Regions from separate parts of the Stenotrophomonas sp. STEN056 genome, predicted to be linked through region 3. Evidence: predicted binding sites of a transcription regulator. Region 3 holds the regulator's gene; each other region holds the start of a gene.
What was found. The regulator FliA, encoded in region 3, starts transcription of late flagellar genes. The targets are predictions, from matches to a motif close to TAAAGTTTNNCNNNCNNNGGCCGATAA.

Region 1 (3,637 bases), on a different contig from region 3:
CCGATGCCACCACCGCGAAGCCGCGGCCCTGCTCACCGGCACGCGCGGCCTCCACCGCGGCGTTCAGCGCCAGGATGTTGGTCTGGAAGGCGATGCCATCGATCACCGAAATGATGTCGGCGATACGGCGCGAGGCATGGGAGATCTGGCCCATCGTGGTAACGACATCTTCCACGACGGTGCCACCACGCGAGGCCACGCTGGCGGCGCCGATGGCCAACTGGTTGGCCTGGCGCGCCGAATCCGCGTTCTGGCGCACGGTGGAAGTCAGTTCCTCCATCGAGGCGGCGGTTTCTTCCAGGTTGGCGGCCTGCATTTCGGTGCGGCGCGACAGGTCGCTGTTGCCGGTGGCGATTTCGCTGGCCGCCAGGCTGATACTGTCGGCCGATTGCTGGATGCGCGAGACAATCCCCGACAGCTGCGCGATGGTGCGGTTGGCGTCGTCACGCATGCGGGCGAACACGCCCTGGAAGTCGCCATGCATGGTCACGGTGAGGTCGCCCTCCGCCAGTGCACCCAGCAGGCCCGATATCTGCCCGAGGTTGTCGTCACTGGTGCGCATCATCGCGTTCAGAGCGCGAACCATGTTCAGGAAATCATGCTCAAAGCGGCTCTCGTCGCCACGCTGGCTGAAGTCACCGGATGCCGCGGCCATTCCCAGCCGGGTGATTTCGCCATTGATCGCGGCCAGGTTCTGCTTGATGGAAGCCATGGTCTCGGTGATGACACGCTTCTCGCCGGGCAGCAACGGCATGTCGGTACTGAGGTCGCCCACGGCATAGCGCTGTGCAACGGCAATGACCTGCATCTTGATGTCGATGTGGCTGGCTACCAGTGCATTGGTCTCGGCCACCATCGTGCCGTAGTCGCCGGGAAGTGCGCTGGCATCGATGCGGTAGCTGATGAAGCCGGCCTCATGCTGGCGGGCCATTTCATTCTGCGCGCTGATCACTGCGCGCAGCTGCTCCTGCATGCGTTGCATGCTCAGCAGCAGCTGGCCGGTCTCATCGCGGCTGGGCGTGTCGATGGTGTTGTCCATGCGGCCCTGGGCAATGGCGTCGGCCACGGCGGTGGCGTTGCGCAGCGGCAACACGATGCGGTTGCCGATGATCCAGCTCAGGCCAACCACCAGCAGCACCAGCACGCCACCGGAGATGGCCATGATGGCGGTGAACTCCAGCGCCTGGGATTGCACATCGTCCATGTAGACGCCACTGGAAACGACCCAGTTCCACGGCGCATACAAGCCGGCAAAGGCCAGCTTGGCAACCGGAGCGTCGTGGCCGGGCTTGGCCCAGGTATAGCCGACATAGCCGCCGCCGTTCTTGGCTACCTGCACCTGGTCGTAGTAGATGCGGACGCCGTCGTCGCTGCGGAAGTCCTTCATGTCCTTGCCAACAAGGTCGGCGCGGAACGGGTGCATCAGCAACACATAATTGCTGTTGTAGATGTTGAAGTAGTTGACGTCGTTGTCCGAGCGCATGGCCTGCACGGCGGCCGCGGCCTGCGTCTGCGCGTCATGCAGGCTGAGATCGCCCGCTTCAACGCGCTTGGCATAGTGGTCAAGCACACCGTAGCTGAGCTCCACCTGGGTGCGAAGCGCATCCTTGCGGGTTTCATACAGATCCACGTATTGCATGCGTGCCGCAATGACCGATAGCGCGATCACACCCAGCGCTATCAGGACCGTAAGCAGATTCAGCTTGCGGCGGACGGAGATGTTGGAGATGTAGTTCGACCAGAGACGATGGATGTTCATCAGGAGGCGAGCTTCGGCGCCGCGGAGGCGCTGGACGGGAGGGTTACGTATCTATCGGCCGTAACCCGGGAACATTGAGCAGCCAAAGCAAAACCCCGGCCGGAGCCGGGGTCTTGTCTGGATCAGAACTCCTGCCAGTCGGAGTCGGCCAGTTCGGCCACGGCAACCCGCCCAGGGCTGCGCCGACGCGGTGCCGGAGCGGGCGGTTCGATGACCTTGCCGGGTGCGCTGGGGCGTGCCGGCATTGCCGGTGCGGAGGGCGCTGTGATGTCGGCGGCAGCGTCATCCAGTTGGAACACCGACACGGCCTGGGCCAGATGACCGGCCTGTTCTTCCATGGCCCGAGCTGCGGCGGTGGCTTCTTCCACCAGCGCGGCGTTCTGCTGGGTGGTTTCGTCCATCTGCACCACGGTCTGGTTGACCTGCTCGATGCCGGCGGACTGTTCCTGCGAGGCGGCGGAGATTTCGGCCATGATGTCGGTCACGCGCTGCACCGAGGCCACGATCTCGCCCATGGTGCTGCCGGCCTTCTTCACCAGCGCCGAGCCATCGGCAACCTTGCTGACGGAATCATCGATCAAGCCCTTGATTTCCTTGGCTGCACCGGCCGAACGCTGCGCCAGCGTACGCACTTCGGAGGCAACCACGGCAAAGCCACGGCCTTGTTCGCCCGCCCGCGCGGCTTCCACCGCCGCGTTCAGCGCCAGGATATTGGTCTGGAAGGCGATGCCGTCGATCACCGAGATGATCTCGGCGATCTTCTTGGACGACTGCTCGATGCCGGTCATGGTGGACACAACCTGCTGCACCACCTCGCCACCCTGCGATGCCACCGAAGCCGCACCGATGGCGAGCTGGTTGGCCTGGCGGGCGGATTCGGCGTTCTGGCGCACGGTGGAGGTCAGCTCCTCCATTGATGCGGCAGTCTCTTCGAGATTGGCCGCCTGCTGCTCGGTGCGACGCGACAGGTCGTTGTTGCCGCTGGCAATTTCAGTAGCGGCCGAGTTGATTGCCGTGGACGAATGCTTGATGCGGCCGACAATGTCGGTGAGCTGGTCGGCCGTGGCATTGGCGTCGTCGCGCATGGTGGCGAACACGCCCTGGTAGTCACCGTGCATGCGCACGGTGAGGTCGCCGCGTGACAGTGCCGACAGCAATGCGGAGATCTGCTCCAGGCTGCTGGCGTTGGCATCAAGCAGGGTGTTGATCTGGCCGGCCAACTGCAGGAAGAAGCCGTCCTTGTCCTCGGTGCCGACACGGCCGCTCAGGTCACCGGCGGCAGCGGCCTCGATCACCTGTGCGACTTCCTTCTCCACCAGTGCCTCAATGGTGCGATCACGCCATTCGACCACATGGCCGACGGCCACACCCTGATCGTCACGGATGACCGAAATGGTCTGCGCGAACTCGGCGTTGCCAAAGCGCATCTCGCGCTTGGAGACGCCGGTTCTTTCCAGCATTTCCAGCACCTTGGCATCCACCTCGCCGTGGTATTCCAGTGCGGTGACCTGCTGGCCGACCAGCGGCTTGCTGGCGTCATAGTGGTCCAGCCCGGATGCGAGATCGTCGTGGTACTGGGTCAGCGTGTCGAGCAGGGCGCGGTTGGCGTAGACGATCTCCAGCTGCGAGTTGGTCAGGTACACGCCGGTGGAGGAATAATCCAGCGCGGTACGGATGCGCAGGTTTTCGTTGGCAACAATCTGTTCGGTTTCGATGCGCTCGCGCAGGTCGCGTTGCATGCGTTGCATGGCGCGCAGCAGGTCGCCCACTTCATCGGCACGGGTGACATCGATGTGGCCATCAAGCTTGCCACCAGCCACTTCATTGGCCACGTTTACCGCACCACGCATGGAGCTGACCAGCGAGCGTGCGAACAGC
Region 2 (3,637 bases), on a different contig from region 3:
AGACCGCCGCAACCATGAGGCCACAAGGCTCTTCCGCAGGGAGCAGCTCAATGGCTCATTGCTGATTTCATGCAGAAGGCACTAGCATCACTGACGCTCGCCATTGCCGGTGTGCCGCTGTCGCCGGAAGTGCTTTACCGCGCCGACAAGTCCCAGTCGATGCTGCTCATCAGCCAATCCGGCGCTTCGGCCGGCGGCACGGATTGCGCACGCAGCAGTGCGATCTCCCTGTGCAGGGCATCCTCAAGCGCGATCAGCTGCTGTTGGCGTGCCGGCGCCATTGTGGCTGGCGCCGAGGCAGTGGCCGGTGCATGAAAAGAGGCCTCGGGTTCGGCTGATTGCCCGGCCTTGGTCGATAACGTCATGGTGATCCGGGCTGGATGCATGACAAAGCCCCGGTCATGCGCCGGGGCTTTGCGGGAAAACAGGGCAGGGGGCTATCAGAACAGCTCCACGGTGCCGGCGCCCATGCTCTGCTGCGTCACCGGCTTGTGCGGTGGGCGCTCCCACTCACTGCGCATCTCGCGCAGGCGGGTGCCGGTGCGCTGCAGCGCGGTGACCATTTCCCCGTCGAGTACGCCGCCGTTACGCTGCAACAACTCCTGCAACGCGACAGCTTCGCGGTTGATGGCGCCCAGACGGTCCAGATGGGTGTGCACGCCGCCCAGGGCCTGGGTGGCGATGTCCTCGAACTGCAGGGCACGCACGGCTTCGGCAACGCTGCCATCGATGGCGCGGCCGCATTCGGAAATCTCGCGCATGCCTTCGCCCAGCGAGGCATTGATGGCGGCAACGTTGTCCAGCATCGCGGCCGCTTCCTGGCGTGCTTCACGCGAGCGGTCCATGTCGCGCGAGGCCATGTGCGTAACGGTTTCGCGAACCTTGGCGATGGCGTCCTTGGAGCTGTGCGCCAGCTTGCGGATCTGCTCGTTGAACGTGGTGGAACGCTCGGACAGGTTGCGCACCTCGTCGGCGACCACCGCAAAACCACGGCCGGCTTCACCGGCACGTGCAGCTTCGATGGCGGCATTGAGGGCGAGCAGGTTGGTCTGGTCGGCAATGGACTTCACGTCTTCCAGCAGCGCGAAGATGCCGTCCAGGTGCTGCGCCATCTGGTCGATGTGCTGCACGGTGTTGGAGCTCTGGCCGCTGACCTGCTCCAGCGCTTCCACCAGTTGTTCCATCTGGTGGCTGGCGTGCTGGGCGAAGCGGGCAACGTCCAGGCCGGCGCTGCCGTCTTCCCCGGCGCGGTCAACAATGCGGGCCAGCGCCTGGCTCTGCTGGCGCGAGCGGCGGTTCATGGCATCGAAACTGCCGCCCAGGCCGGCGACCGCCTGGCGGATCAACTCCCGGGCGCGCTCGATCTCGCTGCGCGAGCCGTCGATTTCATTGCTGACGAAATTGCGCAGTTCGTTGAGCAACTGGTCCTGCTCACGCAGCACCTTGGCGTGCTCGGGTGAGCGCTGCGCCTGCGCGTTTACGCTCCACCAGGCAAACACCAGCCAGCTGAGCACCATGGTGGTCAGGATCGCCCAGACGGCGGCCGAAGGCCATGCAAGTGCGGCAGCGAGTGGCAGCAGAAAAGTGAGGGCCAACGGTGCGGCCAGGCGGATTGCAATACGTGAGTACATGGACGTTCTCGGGAGAGTCACGAGTGCAGTATCGGCCGGTGGGCAGGCCTCTTTAGCACCGCGATCACAATCCGTGAACGTTCACCGCAGCCCTCGTCCACAACCGGGCTGCGGTGCGAAAGAACTCAGCGCAGGCGCCTTTCGATTGCTTCGAGCATGGCTTTGCGCGAGAACAGGAAATCCATGTAACTGCCGCCCAGCTGCCGCCAGAGCACCGCTGAACGTACTGCGGCCAGCAGCAGCGCACGGATTTCCGCAACCACTGCGGCCTGGCCCAGGTAATGCGGGTTGCCCTGCACCATGATCTTCGGCTTGAGCTGGCTGATGGTGTCCGCGTACAGGCTGCCCAGCGCGGTCAGGACGTCCGGGTGGCTGCTGTCGCCCAGCTCCTGCGTGCGTACGGCGGCACGTTCAATGCCGGCGGTGACCTTGTCCACGGTGGCGTCTTCGCGCACGAAACGGCGTTCCAGCTGCATCACCGACAACGCCAGGCGCGGCAGCAGGTCATCCTTGCCCTGGTTGCGGAAGTAATCACGCAGCAGGCGCAGGCCGGCATCGACCTGGTTTGGGCTGCCGTAGACCGCAGCCGGTGATGCCGCGTCGATGCGCATCACGCTGTCCATCGCGGTACGCACGATGGCGTTCTCCGAATGGCCGGTTTCAGCGATGCGACGCACCTGCTGCAATGCCTGGGCAATGCCGGCCAGGGCAAGGACGCGGTCATCGATGGAAAAGCTCATGGGTTACCTCTCAAGGGGAAGCGGAAGCGCCCAGACGGCGCTCCAAAGGGGCATCGGTCGCAGTGATCACCGCGCCGCCCAGGCACTGTGCACCGTCGTACAACACCAGCGACTGGCCGGGCGTGACTGCACGTTGCGGGCGGTGGAAGCGCACGTCCAGGGTGCCGTCATCGCGCACCTGCACGCTGCACGGTTCATCCGGCTGGCGGTAGCGGGTCTGCGCGGTGCATTCAAACTGGCGCGAGGGCGGAGCGCCGGCAATCCAGTGCATGGTTTCGCTGCGCAGCCAGTTGGACTGCAGCCACGGGCTGTCATGGCCCTGGTCGACGTAAAGGATGTTGCGTTCCACATCCTTGCCAACCACAAACCACGGCGCGGCCGGACGTCCGCGCACGCCGCCGATGTTCAGGCCCTCGCGCTGCCCCAGGGTGAAATAGAACACGCCCGGGTGACGGGCAATGAACTGCCCCTGCGGATCGTGGATTTCGCCTTCGCGTGCGGGCAGGTACTGGCCGAGGAACTCGCGGAAATCGCGCTCGCCGATGAAGCAGATGCCGGTGGAATCCTTCTTGGCGTGGGTGGGCAGGGCGGCATCGCGGGCGATGCGGCGCAGCTCGCTCTTTTCCAGGTGGCCGATCGGAAACAGGGTTGCTGCCAACTGGTCCTGGCCCAGCTGGTGCAGGAAATAGCTTTGGTCCTTGCCGCGGTCCGCACCGCGCAGCAGCTGCCAATGGCCGCCGGATTTGACCACCTGCGCGTAATGGCCGGTGGCGATGCGCTCGGCGCCCAGTTCGCGGGCAGCATCCAGGAAGTGCTTGAACTTGACCTCGCGGTTGCACAGCACGTCCGGGTTGGGCGTGCGGCCGGCCGCGTACTCGGCCAGGAAGTGCTCGAACACGCCTTGCCAGTATTCGGTGGAAAAATCGCGGAAATGGAAGGGGATGCCCAGCCGGCCGCACACCGCCACCGCATCGCGACGGTCGTCCTCGGCCCGGCAATGGCCGCTGCCGTCGTCAGCCCAGTTCTGCATGAACAGGCCGGCGACATCCAGCCCCTGCTGGACCAGGGCAAGGGCGGCAACGGACGAATCCACGCCACCGGACACACCAACAATCACGCCGGGGCTGCTCACAGCACCTGCCTCACGATCGACAAGGGGTGGCGCTGGCCGGCAAGCCAGTCCGATGCGGTTTGCCACACCAGCGGGCTGCGCAACCGCGCCATGTCGGCCTGCAACTGTGCCGGCGTCAGCCACAGCGCCTGCAC
Region 3 (3,637 bases):
TCGAAACCGGCGGCGTGATCGCCCTGGTCGGCCCCACCGGCGCCGGCAAGACCACCACCATCGCCAAGCTGGCCTCGCGCTTTGCCGAAGCCCATGCCGCCCGCGACGTGGCCCTGGTGACCACCGACACCCAGCGCATCGGTGCCCGCGAACAGTTGTACGGCTTCGGCCGTCAGTTGGGCATTGCCGTGCACGAAGCCAACAGCAGCACCAACCTCAACCAGCTGCTGGAGCGCCTGGCCGACTACAAGCTGGTGCTGATTGATACCGCCGGCCTGGGCCAGCGCGACCGCGCGCTCACCGCGCAGCTGCAGTGGCTGCGTGCCGCCGGCCAGATCCGCACCCTGCTGGTGCTGCCGGCCAACACCTCCTTCCAGGACATGGACGAAGTGGTGCGCCGCTTCAGCGCCGCCAACCCGCAGGGGCTGGTGCTGACCAAGCTGGACGAGACCGGCCGCTTCGGTTCGGCCCTGTCGGTGGCCGTGGACCACCGCCTGCCGATCACCTGGGTGACCGACGGCCAGGACGTGCCGGAAGACCTGCACCGCGCCTCGGCGGCCAATCTTGTACTTCGCCTTGAAGATTTGCGGCGCGCGGCCGATATGCCCTGCAATCCGGAGTTGAACAATGCAGTCGCGTGAGTACGCCAAGCTGACCCATACCTTCCCGCTGTCGGCCACCCGGCGCGATCCGGCGGGCCCGGTGCGGACCATCGCCGTCACCGGCGGCAAGGGTGGCGTGGGTAAAACGAATGTCTCGGCCAACCTGGCCGTGGCACTGGCAGGCATGGGCAAACGCACGCTGCTGCTGGACGCCGACCTGGGCCTGGCCAATATCGACGTGGTGCTGGGCCTGCACCCCAAGCACACCCTGGCCGACCTGGTCGCCGGGCGCTGCACGCTGGAGGAAGTCATCGTCGAAGGCCCCAACGGCGTGCTGGTGGTGCCGGCCGCATCGGGCCGCCGGCACATGGCCGAGCTGCAACCGGCCGAGCACGTCGGCCTGGTCAACGTGTTCTCCGAGCTGGAACGCGACCTGGACGTGATGATCATCGACACCGCCGCCGGCATCACCGACAGCGTGTTGACGTTCTGCCAGGCCGCGCAGGACACCGTGGTGGTGGTCTGCGACGAACCGGCCTCCATCACCGACGCCTACGCGCTGATCAAGGTGCTCTCGCGCGAACGCGGGGTGGACCGTATCCAGGTGGTGGCCAACATGGCCCGCGACCCGAACGAAGGCCGCGCCCTGTACGAAAAACTGGTGCGGGTCTGCGAGAAGTTCCTGATCGATGTCTCACTCAACTACCTGGGCTGCGTGCCGCAGGACGACTGGCTGCGCCTGTCGGTGCAGCGCCAGCAGCCGGTGGTGAAGCTCTATCCGTCCGCGCCGGCGTCGCTGGCGATCCAGGAGATCGCCCGCCGCACCGCCCGCTGGCACGCCCCCACCGCACCGCGCGGTGGCGTCGAATTCTTTCTGGAACGCATCCTCCAGCAGAAGGTGAGCGCATGAATGCCGCAGCCCATGCCCAGTACCGCGAAGTCCAGCGCGCCGCTGCCAATGACTGCATCACCCGCCACGCCGACCTGGTGCGCCGCATCGCCCACCACCTGGCCGCGCGCCTGCCGGCAAGCGTGGAGGTTGATGACCTGATCCAGGCCGGCATGATGGGCTTGATCGAAGCGTCGCGCAGCTATGACGCCGAACAGGGCGCCTCGTTCGAGACCTACGCTTCCATCCGCATCCGTGGCTCGATGATCGACGAGATCCGTCGCGGCGACTGGGTACCGCGCTCGGTGCACCGCCGCGCCCGCGATGCCGCGGCCACCATCCGTCGCCTCGAGCAGGCCAGCGGCCGCGCCGCCAGCGCCAGCGAAGTGGCCGAGGCCATGGAGCTGCCGCTACCCGAATACATGCGCCTGGTCGAGGATGCCTCGCGTGGCCAGGTGTTGAGCCTGGAATCGCGCATCGAAGACCACGGCGAGCTGGACACGCCCTCCACCGGCGGGCCGACCCCGCAGCAGGTGCTTGAGCGCAGCCAGTTCGGCGCCGAGCTGGGCAAGGCCATCGCCCTGCTGCCCGAGCGCGAACAGCTGGTGCTCTCGCTCTACTACGAGCAGGAATTGAACCTGAAGGAAATCGGCGCGGTGCTCGGCGTAAGCGAGTCACGCGTCTGCCAGATCCACGGCCAGGCCACGCTCCGCCTGCGCGGCCGGCTGAAGATTTTCGAGGCCGCTGACGCCGGCCTCGAGGAACCATGAAGAGGAACAACCCTTGAACAAGAACATGCGCATCCTGATCGTTGACGACTTCTCGACGATGCGTCGCATCGTCAAGAACCTGCTTGGCGATCTGGGCTTCACCAATACCGCCGAAGCCGAGGACGGGCATGCCGCGCTGGCCCTGCTGCAGAGCCAGCCGTTTGATTTCGTGGTCACCGACTGGAACATGCCGGTGATGACCGGCATCGAGCTGCTCAAGGCCATCCGCGCCGACGGCAAGCTCAAGACCCTGCCGGTGCTGATGGTCACCGCCGAGGCCAAGCGTGAGCAGATCATCGAGGCCGCCCAGTGCGGTGTGAACGGCTACATCATCAAGCCCTTCACCGCGCAGACGCTGGAAGAAAAGCTCGGCAAGATTTTTGAACGCCTGGCTGCGAGCGCCTGATGGACGCGCACGCCGAAGCATTGAGCGACAAATCGGCCCTGGTGCAGCGCCTGCAGGATGCGTTGGCCGCACTGGAAAACGGTGACGAAGCCAGCTGGCGTCGGGAAATCGACGCCCTGGCCGCATTGCGTACCCAGCCGATGATGGCCGGGCTCGGCCGTCTGGCCCGCGAACTGGGCCAGGCCCTGGGTGAACTGCCCAGCGTGCCGTCCGATGCCGGCGAGCTGGACGATGCCTGCGCACGCCTGGACCATGTCGTGCAGATGACCGAACAGGCCACCCATCGCACCCTGGACCTGGCCGAGGAATGCCGTGCGCTCACCGAGCAGCTGCGTGCCGAAGGCCTCAGCCCCGACCAAGACCACCTGCTGGACCGCATCCGCCACAACCTCACCGAAGTGGCGCTCACCCAGAGCTACCAGGACCTCACCGGCCAGATCATCCGCCGCGTGGTCGGCATCGTGCGTCGCGTGCATGAGGGTTTCGGCGCACTCGGCCTGCCACCACCGGAAGAAGAAGTACGCACTCCCGGCTTGGCCGGGCCAGCGCTGAAAGGTTTGGACCGCCATGCCGTCTCCCAGCACGACGCCGACGATCTGCTGTCGGACCTGGGGCTGTAAGCCATGAGCGCCTTTGCCGACGACATCGCCGCCGATTTCATCCTCGAAGCGCAGGAGATCCTCGATCGGCTGGGCGAACAACTGGTGACGCTGGAGCAGGCGCCGCAGGACGCTGACCAGCTCAACGCGGTGTTCCGTGGTTTCCACACGCTCAAGGGCGGCGCCGGTTTTCTGGCGATCACGCCCATGGTCGAACTGTGCCACGCCGCTGAAGAAGCGCTGGGCATGGCGCGTGCAGGCAAGGCCGAATTGCTGGCGCATCACTTTGATGCCGCCCAGCAATCGCTGGATTGGCTGCAGTCAATGCTGGATGCGGTGTCCAGCGGCACTGATCCCGAACACGCACCGGC
Region 4 (3,637 bases), on a different contig from region 3:
GGCCTGCGCCCGACCATCACCGAGTTCGACGCCAGCGTGCTGGTGCGCGAAATGGCCGCGCAGTACACGCCGATCGCGGCAGGGCGCGGCCTGCGCCTGCATGTGTTCGCGCGGCCGGCGTGGGTGCGCAGTGACCGGCGCCTGCTGCGCCGCGTGCTGCAGAACTTCATGGCCAATGCACTGCGCTACACCCGCACCGGCCGCATCGTGCTGGCGCTGCGCGTGCGTGGCGAGCAGGTGGAGCTGCAGGTGTGGGATACCGGCCCGGGCATTCCCGAGCACCACATGCAGCAGATCTTCAAGGAGTTCCATCGCTACCAGCAGCCCTTCGACTGGGGCGAGCAGGGCCTGGGCCTGGGCCTTTCCATCTGCCAGCGCATCTCGCGCCTGCTCGACCACGGCTTGAATGCGCGCAGCCAGACCGGCCACGGCAGCATGTTTTCCATCACCTTGCCGCGCGTTGCCGCACCCAGCGTGCCGCAGCCGGAGGCAAAGCCGGCGTCCGCGTTCGGCGGTGATGATTCACTGGCCGGCATGCGCGTGCTGTGCGTGGACAACGACCAGGAAATCCTCGATGGCATGCGCGCCTTGCTGGGCCGCTGGAAGGTCGAAGTCATCGCCGCCAGCACCGTGGACATGGCACTGGAAAAACTGGCCGAGCAGCCCGACGTGATGCTGGTGGATTACCACCTGCACGACCGCCTGGACGGCCTGGATACGCTGGTCGCCCTGCGCGAAGCCGCCGGTCGTCCGTTGCCCGGTGCATTGCTCACCGCCGATGGCCGCGACGAACTCAAGCGCATGGCCCGCGAACGTGGCTACCGCGTGCTGACCAAGCCGGTGAAGCCGGCCTCACTGCGTGCCTTCCTCAGTGCGTTGAACGACCCACGCCGCCGGCACGACAACGCATAGCTCCACGCCGACGATACCGAAGTGCTGTAGGGGCGGCGTAGGAGCGCTGTAGGAGCGACTTCAGTCGCGAAACCAAACCAAGAATCGCCCCGAAGCCGACGAAAGCAGCGCACATCTCGGAGTGGCGATGGGTTGCAGAAAGCGACCCCTCCCCAACCCGTCCGGCCCGAAGGCACAGCCTTCGGTCGTTCATCAGGCCGCGCGCCAGTGGCGCGCAAGCAGGCTTTCTTCACCCCCTGCGCAACGCGCAAGGGAGGGAGCAGGTCATATGCGCCGTCAGCAACGCGAGCGACAGCTCTCACAGTGACAGCCGCAACAGCAACCGCAACAGGAACCGCAACAGCAATTGTTGCTCTTCGCCCTCCCTTTGCCGAAGGCAAGGGGAGGGCCGGGGAGGGGTGCTTCTGGTTTCGCTTCTGCTTCGGCATCCAAGAAGCCAAACACCAGGAACTCACCCCACCGCAGTCAGGTGCTCATAAAGAATCGTGCAGCCGATGATGATCAGGATCGCGCCGCCGATGATCTCCGCGCGCTTGCCGGCCAGCGCACCCAGCACGCGTCCCAGCATGATGCCCAGCGTCACCATGGTCAGCGTGCACAGGCCGATGACCAGCGCCACCACGCCGATGTGCACATCCAGGAAAGCCAAACCCACGCCAATGGCCATCGCATCGATGCTGGTGGCAAAGCCGGTGGCGGCCAGCGCCCAGAAACCGTGTCGTGGCTTGTCGGCGGATTCGTCGTCGGCCTCTGCGTCGTCGGGCTTGAGCCCGGCAAGAATCATGTGCAGGCCCAGCACGCCGAGCAGCACAAAGGCGATCCAGTGATCGAAGGCTTCCACATACTGCGAGGCGGCGCGGCCCAGCAGCCAGCCAATGACCGGGGTGATGGCTTCGATGACGCCGAAGATAAGGCCCGCGCGCAGCGCGTCGGTGAAGCGTGGCTTGCGCATTGCCGCGCCCTTGCCGACCGCAGCGGCAAAGGCATCGGTGGACATGGCAAAGCCAACAAGCAGGATGGAGATCGGGGACATCAGAAGTACCGGGCCGGGCGGACACATGCGACACACGGCGCGCCCAACCTGTCGTTGCGCACGCGTGCCGCTGGTCTCGCCAACCGGGTCTGGCTGCCCACGCCACGGCGCACTGGCCGAGCATGTTGACGTGGGCGCTTCCATTGCTGGAAGCAGGCTACTCCCCAAGGGAAGGCGGATTCTAGCACGGGCCGGCCGGATGGCCCCCGGCTGCCACAGCGCTGTCATCTTGCGATGGCCTGATAGGCACGGCATCCGGGGGTGGAATTCCGCGCAAGGATGCGTGGAAACCGCACTAAAGCTGCGCAGGCCACGGCCGATAAACCAGCGTCCTTACGCCTGGAGTCCGTGGCATGAAGTTCCCCCTTGGAATCGCCCAGAAGCTGCGTCTGAGCCTGTTGGCGCTGGTGGTTGGCCTGGCCGTGATTGGCTCGGCCTATGCCTGGCTCAGTGCCGGCATGCAGCGCGCTGATCTGCGCCTGCAACGCTACCAGCAGGACGCCGCGCGGCTGGAAACCCTGGCCTCGGCGTTTGCCGAGGTGCGGCGTGCGCAGGCCGAGTATGCCATGTCGTTTTCCGCCCCGGCCGGCACCGCTTTCCTGGCGGCAAGCCAGCGCCTGCAGGCGGCGTTGGCATCGGCGCCGGGCAGTGCCGCGTGGAGCAAGGAACTGGCGGCGTCGCTGCATGCCTACCTGGAGTCGGCCACGGCACTGGATGAGCGCATCAACGAACTCGGCCATGACGCAGACAGCGGGCTGCAGGGCGAACTGCGCGGTGCCGTGCACCAGGTGGAGGACCTGATCGGCAACTACAACGTACCGGCATTGCAGGTGTCGATGCTGACCATGCGCCGCTACGAGAAGGATTTCATCCTGCGCCGCGAGCAGAAATACGCCGACGAACTCAGCGCGCAGGTGATGCCCTTCGAGCTGCTGTTGCAGCAGGCACGCATGCCTGAGGCCATCCGGGGCCAGGTGCGCGATGCGATGCAGACCTATCAGGGCGCATTCCTGTCCTATGCCGCGGCCCGCTTTGGTGCTGACAGCGAAACCCAGGCGATGGACGACCTTGCCGCGCAGGTCGGGCCGGTGATCCAGGCACAGCAGCAGGCACAGCGCAGCGCCCTGCAGCAGCAACGGAGCGAACAGGCCGCCGCGCGTACCTGGATGAACATTGCCTTTGCCGTCACCGTGCTGCTGGTCGGGCTGGTGCTGGTGACGCTGTTGCTGCTGGTGCTGCGTGCGGTCAACCGGCCGCTGGCCGACGCGGCCCATTTCGCCCGTGCGATTGCCGATGGCCACCTGGACGGCAGCCTGGTGGTGCGCAACACCCATGACGAAATCGGCCGCCTGGCAGCGGCGCTGATGCAGATGCAGGCCAGCCTGCGCGAACGCATCGCCAGCGAACGCGTCATCGCCCAGGCCAACCAGCGTGTGCGGCAGGCGCTGGATGTGGCAGGTGCAGCGGTGCTGGTCACCGATACCGATGGCTGTGTGGTCTATGCCAACCAGGCACTGGCGCGCAGCTTCGGGCAGGCCGGCGTGGCGCAGACGATGGAGACCGGCACCGACGTGGCCGTGCTTGGCGAAGCGGTGCAGGCCGTCCTGCAGCAGGCGCGCGACACGGCCAGCAGCGTCGATGCTGAAGTGGAACTGGGCAACAGTGGCTTCCTGCTGCGCGCCAGCCCGGTGC

Region 1: the regulator FliA is predicted to act here: its motif matches at 1,811-1,837, upstream of ACVOLO_RS14775 (methyl-accepting chemotaxis protein).
Region 2: the regulator FliA is predicted to act here: its motif matches at 1,660-1,686, upstream of ACVOLO_RS16275 (methyl-accepting chemotaxis protein).
Region 4: the regulator FliA is predicted to act here: its motif matches at 2,242-2,268, upstream of ACVOLO_RS02200 (methyl-accepting chemotaxis protein).

Annotation. Positions count from the first base shown of each region.
Region 1 covers NZ_JBRRDL010000032.1:1,800-5,436, reverse strand. Annotated here, with positions in the region: gene ACVOLO_RS14775 (methyl-accepting chemotaxis protein) at 1-1,759, opposite strand, end outside; gene ACVOLO_RS14770 (methyl-accepting chemotaxis protein) at 1,882-3,637, opposite strand, start outside.
Region 2 covers NZ_JBRRDL010000041.1:3,951-7,587, reverse strand. Annotated here, with positions in the region: gene ACVOLO_RS16280 (hypothetical protein) at 70-315, shown strand; gene ACVOLO_RS16275 (methyl-accepting chemotaxis protein) at 441-1,631, opposite strand; gene hflD (high frequency lysogenization protein HflD) at 1,757-2,371, opposite strand; gene mnmA (tRNA 2-thiouridine(34) synthase MnmA) at 2,382-3,503, opposite strand; gene ACVOLO_RS16260 (NUDIX hydrolase) at 3,500-3,637, opposite strand, start outside.
Region 3 covers NZ_JBRRDL010000020.1:22,144-25,780, reverse strand. Annotated here, with positions in the region: gene flhF (flagellar biosynthesis GTPase FlhF) at 1-641, shown strand, start outside; gene ACVOLO_RS11760 (MinD/ParA family protein) at 628-1,512, shown strand; gene ACVOLO_RS11755 (RNA polymerase sigma factor FliA) at 1,509-2,261, shown strand; gene cheY (chemotaxis response regulator CheY) at 2,275-2,667, shown strand; gene ACVOLO_RS11745 (protein phosphatase CheZ) at 2,667-3,287, shown strand; gene ACVOLO_RS11740 (chemotaxis protein CheA) at 3,291-3,637, shown strand, end outside.
Region 4 covers NZ_JBRRDL010000002.1:184,947-188,583, reverse strand. Annotated here, with positions in the region: gene ACVOLO_RS02210 (hybrid sensor histidine kinase/response regulator) at 1-912, shown strand, start outside; gene ACVOLO_RS02205 (manganese efflux pump MntP) at 1,364-1,945, opposite strand; yybP-ykoY riboswitch at 1,953-2,113, opposite strand; gene ACVOLO_RS02200 (methyl-accepting chemotaxis protein) at 2,299-3,637, shown strand, end outside.